DNA from 2 places in the Pseudomonas phytophila genome. Region 1 is predicted to be linked to the other one. Evidence: predicted binding sites of a transcription regulator. Region 1 holds the regulator's gene; the other holds the start of a gene.
The links. The regulator sigma-54, encoded in region 1, starts transcription at its own class of promoters, with help from an activator protein. The targets are predictions, from matches to a motif close to ANTGGCATNNANNTTGCTNT.

Region 1 (9,622 bases):
GTGACCGCATGGATGCTGCCATCGGCAATCCACGGGTTCAAATGCGTGTAGATCTGCTGCTGACGCTTGACCGGGCTCAGCGTAGCCAACTCGTCATTGATCACGTTCAGCTGGAAGTTGCAGCCTTCGCCTTCAACTTCGACCTGTACCTCGGGCAGCTTCCCTTCAAGGAAGCTCTTAACTTCTACGGCGTGCATGCAAAACCTCGATTGGCGACCTACGCGCGCGGGTCGGCCATCATACAAAAAAGCCCACTCAATGCGAACCCCGCAACGCAGGACCCGGACGAGGGGCTTTCATAAAGGACAATCAATGATTGTGAAGCAGTTCAGTCAACTCGGACACCTGGGCGATCTTGCGCATGTCTTCCGGCATGGAACGAATGCTCACATCTTTCCCCGCGTCACGCGCATCACGCATGAACGCGAGCAGCAAGGCCAGACCAACGCTGCTGGACTTCTCAACACCGGAGCAGTCCAGAACAACGGTCGACAACTCGCTCGACTTGATCAGCGCGGCACCCTGCTTGCGCAAGGCCGGACCGGTCGAATAGTCGAGCGTACCGGTTAACTGCAGCTCGCCCGGCGCAACGAGCTTGACGGCTGACTCGGTCATTGCGGAGCAGCTTCAGGCGCTTTCTCTTTAGCCTTGGCAACTTCACCCGCCCAGTTGTTGATCGTCTGGTCGAGGTTGTTGCCGTTACGCTGCATTGCATCGGCGAATTGATCACGGAACAGCTTGCCGATGTTAATCCCGTTAATGATCACGTTACGTACCTTCCACTCACCGCCAATCTTGACGAGTGTGTAGGAGACCGGATACATCGCGCCGTTGGTACCCTTGACCTGCATTTCAACGCTGGTGCGATCGGCGCCTTCAGGTTTTTCAGGCGAAACGGTGATGCCCTGGTTGTTGTATTCAAGCAGTGCGTTGCCATAGAACTGCATCAGGCTGCGCTTGAAGTTTTCCTGGAAGCGCTGAATCTGCTCTGGAGAAGCGTTGCGCGAGTACTTCACGGTCATGATGCTTTTGGAAATGCCATCGGCATCTACCACCGGACCGACAATGCGGTTCAGCGCGTCGTAAAACGCGCCCGGATTACTTTTGTACTGTTCTTTGTTGGCTGCCAGATCACTCAGCAATTCCTTGGTGGTGCGATCCACCAGATCATGAGCGGACGGTGTGGCGGCGGCATTCCCCAGCATTGGTAACAATGCCAGCAACACCAACAGACCACGGCGCACGATAGAGATCATGTAAAAGCTCCTCATTTAGCGTCTTTACTCACGGTATTGAGCAGGAATTTTCCGATAAGGTCTTCCAGCACAAGCGACGACTGCGTGTCATGGATGGTACTGCCATCCTTAAGCAACCCATCGTCGCCACCTACGCTGATACCCACATATTTCTCACCGAGCAAGCCAGCGGTCAAAATCGATGCAGTGGAATCGAGAGGCAGGTTATTCACCTTCTTCTGGACTTCCATGGTCACCCGACCTGTGAAGGTGTCGCGATCAAGATCAATCGCCGTGACCTTGCCAATTGTGACGCCAGCCATGCTCACCTTGGCTCTGACAGTCAAACCGGCAATATTGTCGAAATTTGCATAAAGTTTATAAGTATCAGTGCTGGCGCTGGAGCTCAGACCGCTGACGCGCAGGGCAAGCAGGAGCAAAGCCAGAATCCCGGCCAGCAGGAACAGGCCTACACCTGTTTCGATGGTGCGGTTTTGCATCAGAAATCTCCAAACATCAAGGCGGTCAGAATAAAGTCCAGGCCCAGTACGGCCAAGGAGGCATACACGACTGTTTTCGTCGTGGCACGACTGATCCCTTCTGAGGTGGGTTCGCAGTCGTAACCCTGGAAAACGGCAATCCAGGTCACAACGAACGCAAATACGACGCTCTTGATGACGCCGTTAATCACATCATCAACGAAAGAAACGCTGTTCTGCATGTTTGACCAGAAAGAGCCTTCATAGACACCCAGCCAGTCGATCGCTACCCAGGAGCCTCCCCAGATACCCACTACGCTGAAGATCATGGCCAGCAGCGGCAGGGAAATGAACCCGGCCCACAGACGTGGCGCAACGATGTACTTGAGCGGGTCAACACCGATCATTTCCAGACTGGACAACTGCTCGGTCGATTTCATGTTGCCGATCTCGGCGGTCAATGCCGAACCTGCACGGCCAGCAAACAGCAACGCCGTAACCACAGGCCCCAACTCTCGCAAAAGCGTAAGGGCAACCATTTGCCCGACTGCCTGCTCCGAACCGTACTTGGTCAGAATGCTGAAACCCTGAAGCGACAGCACCATGCCGATAAACATGCCCGATACGACGATGATCGCCAGGGACATGACACCGACCGAGTAGAGCTGCCTGACCAGCAACTGAAAGCTGCCGCCAATCGAGCTCCGCCCCAGCAAGGCGTGAACCAGAAAAATCGCCGAACGCCCGAGTACCGCCAGGATATCGATTGCGGCACGGCCGAGAAGGCGTACTCGCTCCATTAATGACTTCTTGCGCATCAGCGCTTCCCCAAAAGATCTTCGCGGTAATCCGGCGCAGGATAGTGAAACGGCACCGGGCCGTCCGGGTTGCCGGTCATGAATTGACGAATGCGCGGATTGTCCGAGCCCATCAGTTCTTCGGGTGTCCCCTGCCCCAGCACCTGACCGTCGCCGACAAGATAGAGGTAGTCAGCAATACTCGCCGTTTCGTCCAGATCATGGGAGACCACAACACTGGTGATACCGAGCGCATCATTGAGCAGCTTGATCAGACGAACCAGCACACCCATTGCAATGGGATCTTGCCCCACGAATGGCTCGTCGTACATTAGTATCTGGGGATCGAGGGCAATCGCACGAGCCAGCGCCACGCGACGCTTCATGCCACCTGACAGTTCGTCGGGCATCAACTCGATGGCACCGCGCAGTCCCACTGCCTGTAACTTGAGCAGGACAATGTCACGAATCATTTCTTCCGGCAGCTCTGTATGGACCCGCAACGGGAAGGCAACGTTCTCGAACACATCCAGGTCCGTAAACAGTGCACCGCTCTGGAACAAAACGCCCATGTGCTTGCGCGCATCGAACAAATCGCTGCGCGACAAGGCGGGCAGGTTCTGACCGTTGACCCACACTTCGCCAGCAGAAGGCCGTAGCTGGGCCCCCATCAAACGCAGCAAAGTAGTTTTGCCACTGCCCGAAGGTCCCATGATGCCGGTGACTTTGCCGCGGGGAATACGAATATCAACATTATCGAAAATGCTGCGCGTACCGCGCCTGAAGGAAACGCCCTTCAGCTCGATCGCGTAGGCGTTATCGGCGCTCATCTAAACTCCTTGCGATACAGCCTCACGTTCAGCTGCCGAGTCCCTGTCGGGAGACATGCTGTCTCGGTGGGCGGAACAAGCCGCGAACTATACCACTGCGACAAGGCGTCGCCAAAGCGCCAAAACGATCAATCAATATCGCCATACACAATTTGCGACACTTCCTGCAAATGAGCTCGACCTATCGTCATACAGAACGTTTAAACGCAAAGCTCGACGATCAGACGTGAGGGAATCGCGCATTACCGCTATAATCGCCGCCTTTTAACCGGCCAACCGATTTTCACATGAACCAATCCAGCGACCTGATCCAGTCAGCACAACGCACCATCCGCCTTGAAATCGAAGCCGTGGAGGGGTTGTTACCTAATATCGACGCGGATTTCATCAAGGCCTGCGAGATGATTCTCGCGAGCAAAGGACGCGTTGTTGTGGTGGGCATGGGAAAATCAGGCCACATCGGAAAAAAGATCGCCGCCACTCTGGCGAGCACCGGCACCACTTCGTTTTTTGTTCACCCAGCCGAAGCCAGCCACGGCGACATGGGCATGATCACTTCCGGTGACATCATCCTCGCCCTGTCAAACTCGGGAACAACGGCTGAAATCGTTACATTGCTGCCCCTGATCAAACGCCTTGGCATCAAGATGATCAGCCTGACGGGCAATCCGGAGTCAACCCTGGCTGAAGCTGCCGACGTCAACCTCAATGCTCGTGTAGAGCATGAGGCCTGCCCACTGAATCTGGCGCCTACCTCTTCGACAACTGCAGCACTGGTCATGGGCGATGCTCTCGCAGTAGCACTGCTGGAAGCCCGCGGTTTCACGGCTGAAGACTTCGCGTTCTCGCATCCCGGTGGTGCTTTAGGCAGACGCTTGCTGCTCAAGGTCGAGCACGTCATGCACAGCGGCGAACAACTGCCACAAGTACAGCGCGGCACTCTGCTGCGCGACGCGCTGATGGAAATGACCCGCAAGGGACTGGGCATGACCGCAGTTATCGAGGCCGATGGACGACTGGCCGGGATATTCACTGACGGCGACCTGCGCCGCACTCTGGATCGTCCGATTGATATTCGCCTGGCAACCATCGATGACGTGATGACCGTTCACGGCAAGACAGCCCGCCCTGAAATGCTCGCGGCTGAAGCATTGAAAATCATGGAAGATCACAAGATCGGTTCACTCATCGTCGTTGACGAAAATGATCATCCGGTCGGAGCTTTCAACCTGCAGGACCTGCTGCGCGCAGGCGTCATGTAATGGAGATGCGCAAATGACTACCGATCTGCTGCAACGCGGCAAAAATATCAAACTGGCCATCTTCGACGTCGACGGCGTACTGACCGACGGTCGCCTGTACTTCCTTGAGGACGGTAGCGAATTCAAGACTTTCAACACGCTGGACGGCCAAGGCATTAAAATGCTGATCGCCTCTGGCGTGGCAACGGCCATTATCAGCGGCCGCAAGACCCCAGTGGTTGAACGCCGGGCAAAGAACCTCGGTATTGAACATCTTTATCAGGGCCGTGAAGACAAGCTGGTGGTTCTCGACGAACTACTCGGCCAACTCGGTCTGAATTACGAACAGGTCGCCTATCTGGGTGATGATCTGCCAGACTTGCCAGTCATTCGGCGTGTCGGCCTGGGCATGGCGGTGGCCAATGCCGCTACTTTTGTCCGGCAACATGCCCATGGCATTACCCTGGCGCGCGGTGGCGAAGGCGCAGCGCGCGAGTTCTGTGAATTGATCATGAGCGCCCAAGGCAGTCTTGAAGCCGCCCACGCAGCCTACTTATAGACAGAAGCCATTTATGCTTAGCAAACGAATTCGAACGTTTCTGATCCTCGGTGTGCTGGCATTTTTGCTGGCCGCCGCAGGCTATTGGAACATCAGCCCGGAAAGCTTCATGGAGCAACCGGCTGCTACGGTGGACGAAAGCGCCATCGACTTTTACGCAATCAATGCTCACAGCGTGCAGTATCTGCCGGATGGCAAGTTGCAGTACGAAATGACGGCCGACAAGGTCGAGCATATCAAGGCCACCGATGTGACAATGCTGACCACGCCAGACTTGCAGATGTACCGTGGCACCCTGTTTCCCTGGCATATCCAGAGCAAAACGGGTGAGGTTTCCCCTGGTGGTGAGCAAGTCGAACTGATTGACTCGGTTCGCATAGCAAGAACCGACGAGAAAAAACGTACGACCATAATTACCAGCAGTCGAATGACCGTATTCCCGCAGAAGCAATATGCGCAGACCGAGCAAGCCGTTAGAATCGACGGCGCGGGCGGTGTGACTACGGCCAAGGGAATGAAAGCGTATTTGAACGACGGCAGGATGGACCTGCTATCTAATGTAAGAGGACAGTATGAGGCTCGTTAAAACCCTTCCTTTTTTGCTTGGCCTGGGTGCAGCACTGGGAAGCGCGAGCGCCTGGTCCCTGCCGACTGATCGCGATCAGCCGATCCACATTCAGTCCGACGACGCACAACTCGACGACAAGAAAGGCGTTGCTACCTACAAAGGCAACGTAATCATCACCCAGGGCTCGATGAAGATCACCGGCAACACAGTGACCATCACACGTAATGCCCAAGGCGAAGTCGACGTGTTCACATCGGTCGGCAACCTGGCCTACTACGAGCAGAAGCCGTCTGTAGACAAGCCTATCGTTCAAGCCTACGCGATCACCATCCAGTACTACGCTGCGCAGGATCGTATCGTACTGATCGACAAGGCCAAGGTCATCAATGATGGCAACACGTCCGAAGGCGAGAAGATCGTGTATGACACGGTCAAGCAGATCGTCAGTGCTGGTCGTGCCAATGGCGGCAGCAAGGTGACCACGCCACGTCCGCGTATTGACATGGTTATCCAGCCGAAAAAGAAAACCGACCAGCAGAAGGCCCAGTAAATGGCGACGCTGAAAGCCCAGCATTTGGCTAAGAGCTACAAGGGCCGTCAGGTCGTTCGCGATGTGAGCCTGTCCATCGAAAGCGGCCAGATCGTTGGATTGCTGGGGCCTAACGGCGCTGGCAAGACCACTTGCTTTTACATGATTGTCGGCCTGGTTCAGGCGGATCAGGGGCGAGTGTTGATCGACGACCTGGATGTAAGCCACCAGCCCATGCACGGCCGTGCACGTGCCGGTATTGGCTACCTGCCACAGGAAGCCTCGATCTTTCGCAAGTTGTCGGTAGCCGACAACATCATGGCGATTCTCGAGACCCGTCAGGAACTGGACCGGGATGGACGCCGCAAGGAGCTGGAAAGCCTGCTGCAGGAGTTCCACATCACCCATATCCGCGACAATATGGGCATGAGCCTGTCTGGTGGTGAGCGCCGCCGCGTAGAAATCGCACGCGCACTTGCTACCTCACCGAAATTCATCCTGCTCGACGAACCATTCGCAGGTGTGGACCCGATTTCCGTAGGCGATATCAAACAGATCATCCACCATCTGAAAGCCAAGGGCATCGGCGTGCTGATCACCGATCACAACGTTCGTGAAACTCTGGACATCTGCGAGACAGCCTACATCGTCAATGACGGGCAGCTAATTGCCGAAGGCGACTCGGAAACCATTCTCGCAAATCAGTTGGTGAAAGAGGTCTACCTCGGTCACGAGTTCCGCCTGTAAAAAGAACTGCGGTGCCCGGCTTTAAAGGCGGGCATGCCTGGTTGTTGGTGCTGATGGTTATTAAATGCCAGCATCCCCTAGGCAAACACTTCAGTTTCAGGCATATAATTTGCTTATGTACGCGCCCAGGCGCTCGGTAGTGGATGGCGCATGTGCGCCGGCGAATAAGGTGTTAAGCCCCAGCCATGAAACCATCGCTAGTCTTGAGAATGGGCCAGCAGCTGACGATGACGCCGCAGCTGCAACAGGCCATCCGCTTACTCCAATTGTCGACACTGGACCTCCAACAGGAGATCCAGGAGGCACTGGAGTCGAACCCTATGCTGGAACGCCAGGAAGAAGGCGACGATTTCGACAACGCTGATCCACTGGCTGACAACGTCGAGCAGAAACCTAATCCTGATGTCCAGGAGCCGACTTATCAGGAGCCGGCGCCTACTGTGGACAACCTTGAGGAGGGCGACTGGAGCGAGCGCATCCCCAACGAGCTGCCCGTCGACACCGCGTGGGAAGACGTCTACCAAACCAGCGCCAGCAGCCTGCCCAGCAACGACGATGACGAATGGGACTTCACCACTCGCACTTCTGCCGGTGAGAGCCTGCAAAGCCATTTGCTCTGGCAGTTGAATCTGGCGCCGATGTCCGACACCGATCGCCTGATCGCCGTGACGCTGATCGACTGCATCAACAATCAGGGTTATCTGGACGAGACGCTGGAAGAAATCCTCGACGCCTTCGATCCCGAGCTTGATATCGAGCTCGACGAGATTGAAGCCGTGCTCCACCGCATCCAGCAGTTTGAACCCGCCGGCATCGGCGCGCGCAACCTTAGCGAATGCCTGCTGCTGCAACTGCGTCAGCTACCTGCAAAAACCCGTTGGCTCAGCGAAGCACAGCGCCTGGTCAGTGACTACATCGACCTGCTGGGGAGCCGCGACTACTCGCAGCTCATGCGCCGCATGAAGCTCAAGGAAGATGAACTGCGCCAGGTCATCGAACTGGTGCAAAGCCTCAACCCTCGCCCGGGTTCGCAAATCGAGTCCACCGAAGCTGAGTATGTGGTACCGGACGTCATTGTGCGCAAGGACAACGAGCGGTGGCTGGTTGAGCTCAATCAGGAATCGGTCCCACGCCTGCGTGTGAATCCGCAATACGCCGGGTTTGTCCGCCGCGCTGATACCAGCGCCGATAACACCTTCATGCGCAATCAGCTGCAAGAAGCACGCTGGTTCATCAAAAGCCTGCAGAGCCGCAATGAAACCCTGATGAAAGTGGCGACACAGATCGTCGAGCACCAGCGCGGCTTTCTTGAGTATGGCGATGAGGCGATGAAGCCACTGGTCCTGCATGACATTGCAGAGGCCGTAGGCATGCATGAGTCGACCATTTCTCGTGTAACCACGCAGAAATTCATGCATACCCCCCGTGGTATTTACGAGTTGAAATATTTCTTCTCGAGCCATGTAAGCACCTCCGAGGGCGGTGAATGTTCATCCACAGCCATTCGGGCGATCATCAAAAAACTGGTTGCAGCGGAAAATCAGAAAAAGCCGTTGAGTGACAGCAAGATCGCTGGTTTACTGGAGGCACAAGGCATTCAAGTAGCCCGTCGCACAGTAGCCAAATACCGCGAATCTCTTGGCATTGCGCCGTCGAGTGAACGCAAGCGACTGATGTGACGAGAGGTACCGTAGCAACCGTGCGAGCGTTGGCCCGAGGCGGTTTCTACACAACCCGGTTGCTAGCCACAGCGTTCCAGTGGCAGGCAAACGCCTGCCTCTTTATGCACTGGCAATAAGGAGAAAGCGGTATGCAAGTCAACATCAGTGGACATCAACTGGATGTGACCGACGCCCTACGCGACTACATCACCGAAAAACTCGGACGACTGGAGCGCCACTTCGACAAGATCACTAATGTGCAGGTCATCATGGAGGTCGAGAAGCTCAAGCAGAAAATCGAAGCCACCCTGCACATCCCCGGCTCAAAGGTCGTCGCCAATGCGGAACATGATGACATGTACGCGGCAATCGACCTTTTGACCGACAAGCTGGATAGACAACTGCTCAAGCATAAGGAAAAACAGCTAAGCCTCCTTCAGGGTGCAACGGCTCGCTGATACCCCCAAAACATGATCCGACTAGAAAATATCCTGACCCCCGGCCGTTCACTCGTGAACGTGCCGGGCGGCAGCAAGAAAAAAGTCCTCGAACAAATTGCCAACCTGATCGGCAAAGAAGTGCCTGATCTGGATTCGGACGACGTGTTTTCGAGTCTTATCGCCCGTGAAAAGCTAGGTTCTACCGGCTTTGGTAATGGCATCGCCATTCCGCATTGTCGCTTGAAGGGGTGTGAATCTCCTATCAGCGCGTTGTTGCACCTGAACGCTCCTGTAGATTTCGACGCTATCGATGGCGCCCCCGTTGACCTGCTGTTTGTTCTGCTGGTCCCGGAAGCGGCTACCGATGCACACCTGGAATTGCTGCGCCAGATAGCCAGCATGCTAGACCGCAAAGAAGTGCGTGAACGCCTGCGTAGTGCCCCGAGCAATGAAGCCCTTTATCAGGTAGTACTGGACGAGCAAAACGGTCATTAATCATGCGCATGATCATTGTGAGCGGTCGCTCAGGCTCCGGC
Region 2 (9,622 bases), 1.5 Mb from region 1:
TCAGCACGTCGGTGACTGACATCGCGCGCAGCTCTTCCTCCACGCGTTTCATGTCCGTGATCTCGGAAAGGAATCCATGCCAGACCACGCCCCCGCCAGCCTGTGCTTCCGGCATGGCGTGGCTGTGTACCCACCGCAGTCCATGCCCGGGAACATTGAGTCGATACTCGTCTTGCCAGGGCGTCATGTGTTGCGCCGAAGCGTGCATGGAGTCTTTCACACGTCTTACATCCAGCGGATCAACACGGGCAAACACCGACTTGAAATCAAGCAGCATTTGCTCACGGGTCATACCATGCAGTTCGCACATGCCATCGTTGATGTAATTGAATCGTGACTCACCGCTGGCATCGATCTGAAACTGGAAAATCCCCCCGGGCACGTGTGCGCTGATTTTCTTCAGTAACATGTCACGTGCGGCCAGAGCTTCGTAAACCAGTTTGCGCTCAGTGACATCGATACAAACAGCCAGATACCCCACCCACTGCTCATGCTCGTTGCGCACCGCGGTCAAAAGCATATTGACCACGAGCGAACTTCCGTCATGCCGGATAAACGTCCACTCGTGAGACTTGTGAGGGGCGTCATCGTCGGCCTCAACGAAAATCGCCTGACTGGCCGTCACCCGATAGCCATAAGCCTGACTCAGATGTTGAGCATGCGCTTCCAGCTCGGCCGGCATCTGCAGGTCCTTGAGCTGAAGCTGACCCAGCACCTCTTCCTCTTGATAACCCAACATCTTCTGGGCACCGACATTGAAGGTGCTGATAACGCCGTTAAGATCCGTTGCAATAATCGCAACGTCGGTAGCGGCGTTCAGCACGCTACTGAGTTGTCCGTGAGCACCGCGCAATTGCCGCTCGCGCAGCCGCAGTTCAGAAGTGCGCTCGTCCACCAGACGCAAGGCACGCTGGCGCTGACTAATCAGGTTGTACAGCAACGCACTCAACAGCAGGCTCAGCAGCCCGCCCATGAGAATCACACTTCCCACCAGCGACTGGTTGCTTGTCATGAACGCCGCGGTCGGCCGAATCTCCAGCAGGTAGTCACGATTGGCCAGCCCCAGCAAGGTACTGACGCGTATCTCGCCGGATGCAGCGGGGATGGACGACTGATAAAGCAGTTGTGGTTCGGCTGGCGAGGCGAGATCGCTCATGGTCAAGGTCAGGTTGTCCTGAGACGGTAGCCCCTCAGTCATCAGCTTGCTGAGGCTGATGAGTGCCATGACGTAACCGCTGACATCTGCAGCCTCTCCCACCGGACTGGCGCTGGAAGACATCACCGGTGCCAGCAGCAGTACCCCGCTGGAGTTGCCCGGTTCCAGCCCTACCAGACTCATTCGCGGCGTCGCGACCATGGCGCCCAGCTTGCCCGCCAGATCAACAGCGCTACGGCGAACGCTTTCGGAGCCGATATCAAAACCCAGTGGTAAAGGCTCGGTGCTGCGCGAACGCGTAAACAGAACCGGAAAGTAATCAGACCTTGATTTTGCTGGCTCAAGCACGCCTTCTTGAGTCACTTCACGTATCGAAAAGCCCGGGAATCCCTCCGCGACGGTCTGCCGTTCAAACTGGCGACGCTGGGCATTCGTTACCTTTGGCGCCCACGAGTAAGCCTCGGTACCGATCAATAGAGGATCGGCGAAACCGTTGAATTCAGCTCGGGTAACGGCCGTGGAGAACATGAAGAAACGACGCAAGCTGTCCAGGCGATAAACCTGGCCGTCGAGCCGTTCCTGAATGCGACTGAAGCGCTCATTGGCCAACAGGTCGAAACGCTGACGCAATTGACGTTCATAAAATTCGGAGTTGGCGAATGCCAACACTGCAGTCAGTGCGGCGCCCACCAGAAAGGCGAATGCCGCAACGACCCACGCAGAAGCCTGCTCATTGATAAAGCCGAGAATTCTGGGACGAATCTGACTTGTAGGCATCACTCGACACTCGCAACGCCACAGCATAGAGAAGCGTCGCGCTGGCTGTAGCTCACTTATAGCTATTAGCCAGTATTTTGCCTAGCCTGACTCGGTACCGATTGCACATCGATCCATCACAAATGCGAACGGATCGATGTGCGGGTCGATTATCTGGCTGTGATTTTCCACGCCTTATGGATTTTGCTGTTGCGGGCGAAGTCAGGATCAATGGTCTGGGCGGTGATGTCTTCCACGGCATAACGCTGTGCAAGATTTTCATCGAGAACAAACTTGCGGAAGTTATTCGAGAAATACAGCACGCCCCCCGGCGCAAGACGGGCCATGGCCAGATCCAGCAATTGCACCTGATCACGTTGCACGTCGAAAATCCCTTCCATGCGCTTGGAGTTGGAGAAGGTCGGCGGATCGATGAAGATCAGGTCGTACTCTTCACGACAGGCGTCCAGCCAAGCCATGACGTCACCCTGCTCCAGACGGTTCTTGTCTGAGAAACCGTTCAGCGACAGGTTGCGCCGCGCCCAGTCCAGATACGTCCGGGACAAGTCGACACTGGTGGTACTGCGCGCGCCGCCTTTGGCGGCATGTACGCTGGCCGTCGCCGTGTACGAGAACAGGTTGAGGAAACGTTTGCCCTGAGCCTCGCGCTGAATACGCATGCGCATGGCGCGGTGATCCAGGAACAGCCCCGTGTCCAGATAATCCGTCAGGTTGACCAGCAGCTTGACACCGCCTTCGTTGACTTCGACAAACTGCCCTTGAGCACTTTGACGCTCGTACTGTTTGGTGCCGCTCTGGCGCTCGCGACGCTTGATGACCACTCGGTTCTTGTCAACATTCAGCGCCTGAGGGATAGCCGCCAATGCATCGAACAGGCGAGCCGAGGCCTTTTCCGGATCGATGGACTTGGGCGCAGCATATTCCTGAACGTGTACCCAATCCTGATACAGATCGATGGCCAGCGAGTATTCAGGCATGTCGGCGTCATACACGCGATAGCAATCAATGCCCTCGCGACGTACCCACTTGCCCAGCAACTTGAGGTTCTTCTGCAGGCGGTTGGCAAACATCTGCCCGCCTTCGCTCAAGCGCGGCTGCTCGACCACCACTGGAGCCGGTTTGATCGGGTTACCGTTCTTGTTGTACTTCTCGTATTTGCCTGGGGTCACCAGCGGGCTGGTGTCTTCCGGCTCGACGTGTTCACGCTCAACCTGACGCTGCTCGGCAGTCCGGCGTTCGCCGGTCACGAACTGGTCAGGCAACACCTTGATCAGCAGCAGTTTGCACGGCAAGGCACCGTTCCAGAAAGCGTATTGCTTGTGGCTGCGAATACCCATTCGCTTGCCCAGATCCGGAGCGCCGGTAAATACCGCGGCTTCCCAGTTCAGGCAGGCCTGACGCAAACGCTCACCAAGGTTCTGGTAGAGATAAAGCAGACTGGCTTCGTCGCCCAGTCGCTCGCCGTACGGAGGGTTACAGATCACCAGACCTTTCTGATTCTGGTCAGGACGCGGCTCGAATGTCGCCACTTCGCCTTGGTAAATCTTGATCCATTCGCTGAGACCGGCACGCTCGACGTTGTTGCGCCCCGGCTGAATCAAGCGCGGATCCGCTTCGTAACCACGAATCCATAGAGGAGGCTTGGCCAGACCAGCTTCGGCGCGTTCCTGTGCCTCGTCGTGCAGCTTGCGCCACAGGGCAGGCACGTGGCCGAGCCATGCCGAGAACCCCCAACGCTCACGCTTGAGGTTTGGTGCAATGTCGGCAGCAATCATCGCCGCTTCAACCAGGAATGTGCCCACGCCGCACATCGGGTCAGCCAGCGCGCCGCCTTCAGCAGCAATGCGTGGCCAGCCTGCACGAATCAGAATTGCGGCGGCCAGGTTTTCCTTCAAAGGTGCAGCGCCCTGCTGCAAGCGATAACCGCGCTGGTGCAGGCTGTGGCCGGACAGGTCCAGGGACAGAATCGCTTCGCCACGGTCCAGACGCAAATGCACGCGCAGATCAGGGTTCAGCTTGTCCACTGAAGGCCGCGAACCGTCAGGCATGCGCAGTTTGTCGACGATGGCGTCCTTGACCTTCAGGGCGCCGAAATGGGTGTTGTCGATGCCCGAACCATGACCGCTGAACTCAACCGCCAGCGAACCGTCCGGTTCCAGGTGATCGTGCCAGTCGACGTGCAACACGCCGTTGTACAGGTCTTCGGCGTCCTTCATCGGAAAACGCTTGAGCACCAGCAACACGCGGTTGGCTAAACGCGACCATAGGCATAGCCGGTAAGCGGTCTCCATGTCGGCACTGCCGCGAATGGCTGATGTATGTTCGCGGGTTTCCTCGAGGCCAAGCGCAGTGGCTTCCTCTGCAAGCAGCCCTTCCAGGCCTTTAGGACAAGTGAGGAAAAGTTCGTAACGGTCCGACATGAGTATTCCAGGGCTTTAGCCATAAGCGGCGGGCAACGCATTGCCCGACCAGATTTAAAACAGGCGTCTTTCTTGGAGAACGCCTGCGCGGCACACAATTTGTGCCAGACCACCTCATGAACCTATACGTCATCAAGGCAGTCATCCCTGGACCATCATGGCCAAGGGAGATTTAAAAACCACTATTCAGCACGACGACCTTCGCAATAAAAAGTCACATCGCGACCCTTCGTCGATTTAGGCCTACTTGCAACAGGCCATCATCTGCGGTTGCGAAACAGTCGCAACATTTCTTGCAAGCCTTGCCAGTTCAGGGCTGCCGAAATAATCAACTTTGAAACACAAGCTTGCTTATGTTCCAGTTATTACAAATATGACGTGCTTATGACAAAACGATCATTCACAGCACTCGATCCATTGGTTAGAAATCACCACAGGTTGTCACCGCAACGGTGAGAACACCAAAGCCCGCGACGCCGGCAGCGGGTACCAACGGCAGAAAATTTTCTGCCCGACCTCGACATGAGGTCTCAGGGACATAACAGTCAACAAACGAGGGCAACACCCTATGAGAAGACTTAAGCGTGATCCGTTGGAAAGAGCATTTTTACGCGGATATCAGTACGGCGTTCATGGTAAATCCCGTGAGCTTTGCCCTTTTACTCTACCGTCGGTACGCCAAGCCTGGATCAATGGCTGGCGAGAAGGACGTGGCGACAACTGGGACGGTATGACCGGCACTGCGGGAATCCACAGACTCAACGAACTTCACGCGGTCGGATAACCAGGTAACTTCCGATCAGTCCATCAAATCTCTGAAATCGTGTCAAAACCAGAAGCGTCCCATCCGGGCGCCGGGCGCAAGCCCAAGGGGTTCCTTGAAGGAGCCCCTTTTTTTGCCCTCAGTATTTGCGCATCGCGGCGATAGCATCCACCGACTGGCGAATCAACGCCGGGCCTTTATAGATGAAGCCGGAGTAGATCTGGACAAGGCTCGCGCCAGCAGCGATTTTCTCAGCCGCGTGTTTGCCTTCGGTGATCCCGCCTGCCGCAATGATTGGCATCCGCCCGGAAAGTTCGCCAGCCAGTACCTTCACGGTATGGGTGCTCTTCTCACGCACTGGAGCACCGGACAGACCGCCCGCCTCGTCACCATGGGGCAAGCCTTCGACGCCCACGCGGCTCAGGGTGGTGTTGGTGGCAATCACCGCATCCATTCCTGACTCGATCAACGCAGCGGCAACCAGGACGGTTTCTTCGTCGGTCATGTCCGGCGCGATCTTGATAGCCAGCGGCACACGCTTGCCATGCAATTGGGTCAGCGCGTCCTGACGAACCCGCAACGCTTCGAGCAACTGCTTGAGCGAGTCACCAAACTGAAGACTACGCAGGCCTGGGGTGTTGGGGGAACTTACGTTGACCGTTACGTAGCTGGCATGGGCGTACACCTTGTCCAGACAGATCAGGTAGTCGTCCACTGCCCGCTCGACCGGCGTGTCGAAGTTCTTGCCAATGTTGATACCCAGAATGCCTTTGTAGCTGGCGGCCTGAACCCGGGCCACCAGGTTATCAACGCCCAGGTTATTGAAGCCCATGCGGTTGATGATCGCTTCAGCCTGCGGCAAACGGAAAATCCGTGGCTTGGGATTACCCGGCTGAGGACGCGGCGTCACGGTGCCGATTTCAACGAAGCCGAAACCCAGTTGGGCAAACCCGTCGATGGCTGCGCCATTTTTGTCCAGACCGGCAGCGAGCCCGACCGGATTGGGAAAATCCAGGCCCATGACGTTCACCGGCAGACGCGCCGGCGCCTTGCTCAACAAGCCATTGATGCCCAATCTGCCACCAGCGCCAATCAGATCAAGCGACAGGTCGTGGGAGGTTTCCGGGGAAAGTTTGAACAGTAACTGGCGGGCCAGGTTATACATGGGCGGGCGCGGCTCGTAAGAAGCTGAATTCAGGGCGGCGATTATAGACGTCTGTGCGATTGCGTGCGAGGCATGCCTGCAGGCTTTTGCATGAACTGATTGATTGGGATGCTGTGATTGGCATAGGTATATGCACGTCATTCATGCAGCGATTCTTTGTGTACATATCCGTTACCGCGGTCATGGCTTCTATTGGTTGCGCTTTTACAGCGCCTCACTTTTGAAAAACGCAAAAGTAAGCAAAACGTTTTTGCCCCACCACTCGGCACCTCGCTGTCACTCGGTGTACCCGCCCGCAGATCCTGAACCGTGGGCCGCCGCAACGGGCCATCCATGGCCCAATGCGGCTAACCCGGCGTCCTGCCGGGTTGCCCACGGTTCAGAATCTGCGGGCGGCCAGCGTGGTTTAACGGGGCGCTTAAGATCAAAATCAACAGCGCGGCGGCCTGACAGCCGTCCTGATTTGTGAACTTTCCGGGCTTCTGTAGGAGCTGCCGAAGGCTGCGATGCGGTGTGTCAGACATCGAATGCGTTGGCCGTGCTGACGTCTCGCGAACAAGTTCGCTCCTACCGGTACGGGGTGTTACCTCTGTATCGCTTTGCTTTTGATCTGCTTTTGATTTTGATCTTAGGCGCCCCGTTAAACCACGACGGCCGGAATTCGATATTGCTGCGTGGGGCAAACCGGCAAGGATGCCGGTTTAGCCGCCTCAGGCCATGGATGGCCGGTGGCGGCGGCCCCACGCAGCAATGTCGGATTACGGGCATGCCGAGCCTAGGCGAGGCACCTAGTGGTGGGGCAAGAGCCTTTTGCTTACTTTTGGCTGGGCCGGCTTCCGGCTCCTTTCAAAAGTGAGGCGCTGTAAAAGCGCAACCAATAGAAGCAGTGAAAGCTGTAATGGATATGTACACCAAACTCCCACATAAAAGATATGTAGATTACCTATGCTTTTGCAGGAACTGATCCACTGCACCACGACAAAGTGAGCATGACACTGGCATATCGCTTGCTTGGCTTAAGCTAATAGCAGCGTGCCAATGAGGGCCCGATGCATCGACAATGGCGTCGTTCCGTCTTTGCTTTTTGGCAAAGGATTGAACGACGCTTTTTTTATGAAAGATTTCTGCCAGCCTGGCTCGGGCACGCCCGCTCCACCCGCAGTTGTCGTGGCAGAGGACAGATGACACTTATGAACGAACCCACACGAAACCCGTTGGCCTGGGTAGCTGGCAGCGATGCGCCAGAGATAAACAGCCTGGATATCGGCTTCATGCCGCTGTCAGACAGCGCCTCCATAGTCGTTGCCGCTACGCAAGGCTTCGCCCAGCCTTATGGCCTGAGCCTGAACCTCAAGCGCCAGCCTTCATGGGCAAGCCTGCGGGACAAGCTGGTCAGTGGCGAACTGCACGCGGCCCACAGTCTTTACGGTTTGATCTATGCCGTGCAGTTAGGCATTGGCGGCAGCGCAGCCACCGACATGGCCGTGCTCATGGGACTGAACCAGAACGGTCAGAGCATCAACTTATCGCGTCCGCTACAGGAAGCTGGCGTGATCACTCCTGAGGCGCTGGATCAGCAAGTGCACCAAAGCGGCACAAAGCTGACCTTCGCGCAGACCTTCCCTACCGGCAATCATGCCATGTGGCTTTATTACTGGCTGGCGAGCCAGGGCATTCATCCCTTGCAGGACGTGACCAGCGTGGTTGTTCCGCCGCCGCGCATGGTCGAACATCTGCAAGCCGGTCGTATCGATGGTTTCTGTGTCGGTGAACCCTGGGGCGCCAGTGCAGTGGATCAGCAACTGGGCTTCACCTTCGCCACCACCCAGGCTATCTGGCCCAACCACCCGGAAAAAGTGCTTGGCTGCACCCGGGAATTTGTCGAGCAGAACCCCAACACCGCACGGGCATTGGTCATGGCCGTACTCGAAGCCAGTCGCTTCATCGAATCCAGCGACGAAAACCGTCGCAGCGCCTCGCAATTGCTTAGCGGCGCGGACTATCTGGACGCTCCCGCCAGTTATATCGAACCCCGCTTGCTGGGTGATTACCGCGACGGCTTGGGTAACCAATGGCAAGACCATCACGCTCTGCGCTTTCACGGCAATGGCGAAGTCAATCTGCCATACCTGTCCGACGGCATGTGGTTCATGACGCAGTTCCGCCGCTGGGGTTTGCTGCGTGAAGATCCGGACTACCTCAATGTCGCCAAAGGCGTTCACCAACTGGCGCTTTATCGTCAGGCCGCGGAGGCACTGGACATAACAGTTCCGACGGCAACGATGCGCAGCAGCCAACTGATCGACGGCAAGGTCTGGGATGGTTCAGACCCGGCTGGCTATGCCCGCAGCTTCAAGCTTCACGCCATGGCCGACGCGGCCGCCGCCGTGACTCAATGAGGAGTTGACGATTATGCTGCGTATCCTCTTGATCAATGACACGGCAAAAAAAGTCGGACGTCTGAAAGCCGCGCTGAGTGAAGCGGGCTTTGAAGTAATCGACGAGTCCGGGCTGATTATTGACTTGCCCGCCCGGGTTGAAGCGCTTCGCCCGGATGTCATCCTGATCGACACTGAATCCCCCGGCCGCGATGTAATGGAACAGGTGGTGATGGTCAGTCGCGACCAGCCTCGCCCTATCGTGATGTTCACCGACGAACATGATCCGGGGGTGATGCGTCAGGCCATCAAGTCCGGTGTCAGCGCGTACATCGTCGAGGGTATTCATGCCCAGCGGCTGCAGCCGATTCTCGATGTGGCCATGGCCCGTTTTGAGAGCGATCAGGCCTTGCGTGCACAACTTCAGGCACGGGACCAGCAACTGGCCGAGCGCAAACGCATCGAGCTGGCCAAGGGGTTGCTGATGAAAATGAAGGAGTGCAAAGAGGAAGAGGCCTATACCTTGATGCGCCGCCAGGCCATGAGCAAACAGCAGAAACTGATTCAGGTGGCGGAGCAGATCATTGCGATGAGTGAGTTGTTGGGGTGAGTCGTAGTTTTGTGGATTTGAGGGAGCGTAGATTGGTCTGGGCGGCATCCCGGCGATAAGGCTGGACGCAAAATCACTTTAGATCGCGTGAACCTTATCGCGGGCAAGCCCGGCTCCCACAAGGGAATGCATTCCAAAATGAGTTGAAGGGTAGGTTTTTTCCATCTGGCCCAGCTTTTGCTAGTTAATCAACACAGGTAACCAACGGCGGTTGCCCCACTTTACGACAAAGACGTCGCACACCTCTTTCGCCAACGCGAATCGGGTTGCGGCGTTTTTTGCGTTTTGGTCCCAGTGATCGGGGTCGGTGGTGCTGCCGAGGTTATGGACGCCCCACCTGCAAGTCTCTCCAG

Region 2: the regulator sigma-54 is predicted to act here: its motif matches at 7,276-7,295, upstream of K3169_RS12510 (CmpA/NrtA family ABC transporter substrate-binding protein).

The regions. Positions count from the first base shown of each region.
Region 1 covers NZ_CP081201.1:1,250,604-1,260,225, reverse strand. Annotated here, with positions in the region: gene K3169_RS05490 (BolA family protein) at 1-197, opposite strand, end outside; gene K3169_RS05485 (lipid asymmetry maintenance protein MlaB) at 310-615, opposite strand; gene K3169_RS05480 (phospholipid-binding protein MlaC) at 612-1,256, opposite strand; gene mlaD (outer membrane lipid asymmetry maintenance protein MlaD) at 1,268-1,735, opposite strand; gene mlaE (lipid asymmetry maintenance ABC transporter permease subunit MlaE) at 1,735-2,532, opposite strand; gene K3169_RS05465 (ATP-binding cassette domain-containing protein) at 2,532-3,341, opposite strand; gene K3169_RS05460 (KpsF/GutQ family sugar-phosphate isomerase) at 3,629-4,603, shown strand; gene K3169_RS05455 (KdsC family phosphatase) at 4,617-5,141, shown strand; gene lptC (LPS export ABC transporter periplasmic protein LptC) at 5,155-5,727, shown strand; gene lptA (lipopolysaccharide transport periplasmic protein LptA) at 5,714-6,259, shown strand; gene lptB (LPS export ABC transporter ATP-binding protein) at 6,260-6,985, shown strand; gene K3169_RS05435 (RNA polymerase factor sigma-54) at 7,171-8,664, shown strand; gene hpf (ribosome hibernation-promoting factor, HPF/YfiA family) at 8,796-9,104, shown strand; gene ptsN (PTS IIA-like nitrogen regulatory protein PtsN) at 9,117-9,581, shown strand; gene rapZ (RNase adapter RapZ) at 9,584-9,622, shown strand, end outside.
Region 2 covers NZ_CP081201.1:2,794,115-2,803,736, reverse strand. Annotated here, with positions in the region: gene K3169_RS12530 (diguanylate cyclase) at 1-1,933, opposite strand, end outside; gene rlmKL (bifunctional 23S rRNA (guanine(2069)-N(7))-methyltransferase RlmK/23S rRNA (guanine(2445)-N(2))-methyltransferase RlmL) at 2,083-4,353, opposite strand; gene rmf (ribosome modulation factor) at 4,922-5,137, shown strand; gene K3169_RS12515 (quinone-dependent dihydroorotate dehydrogenase) at 5,256-6,281, opposite strand; gene K3169_RS12510 (CmpA/NrtA family ABC transporter substrate-binding protein) at 7,472-8,680, shown strand; gene K3169_RS12505 (ANTAR domain-containing response regulator) at 8,694-9,269, shown strand.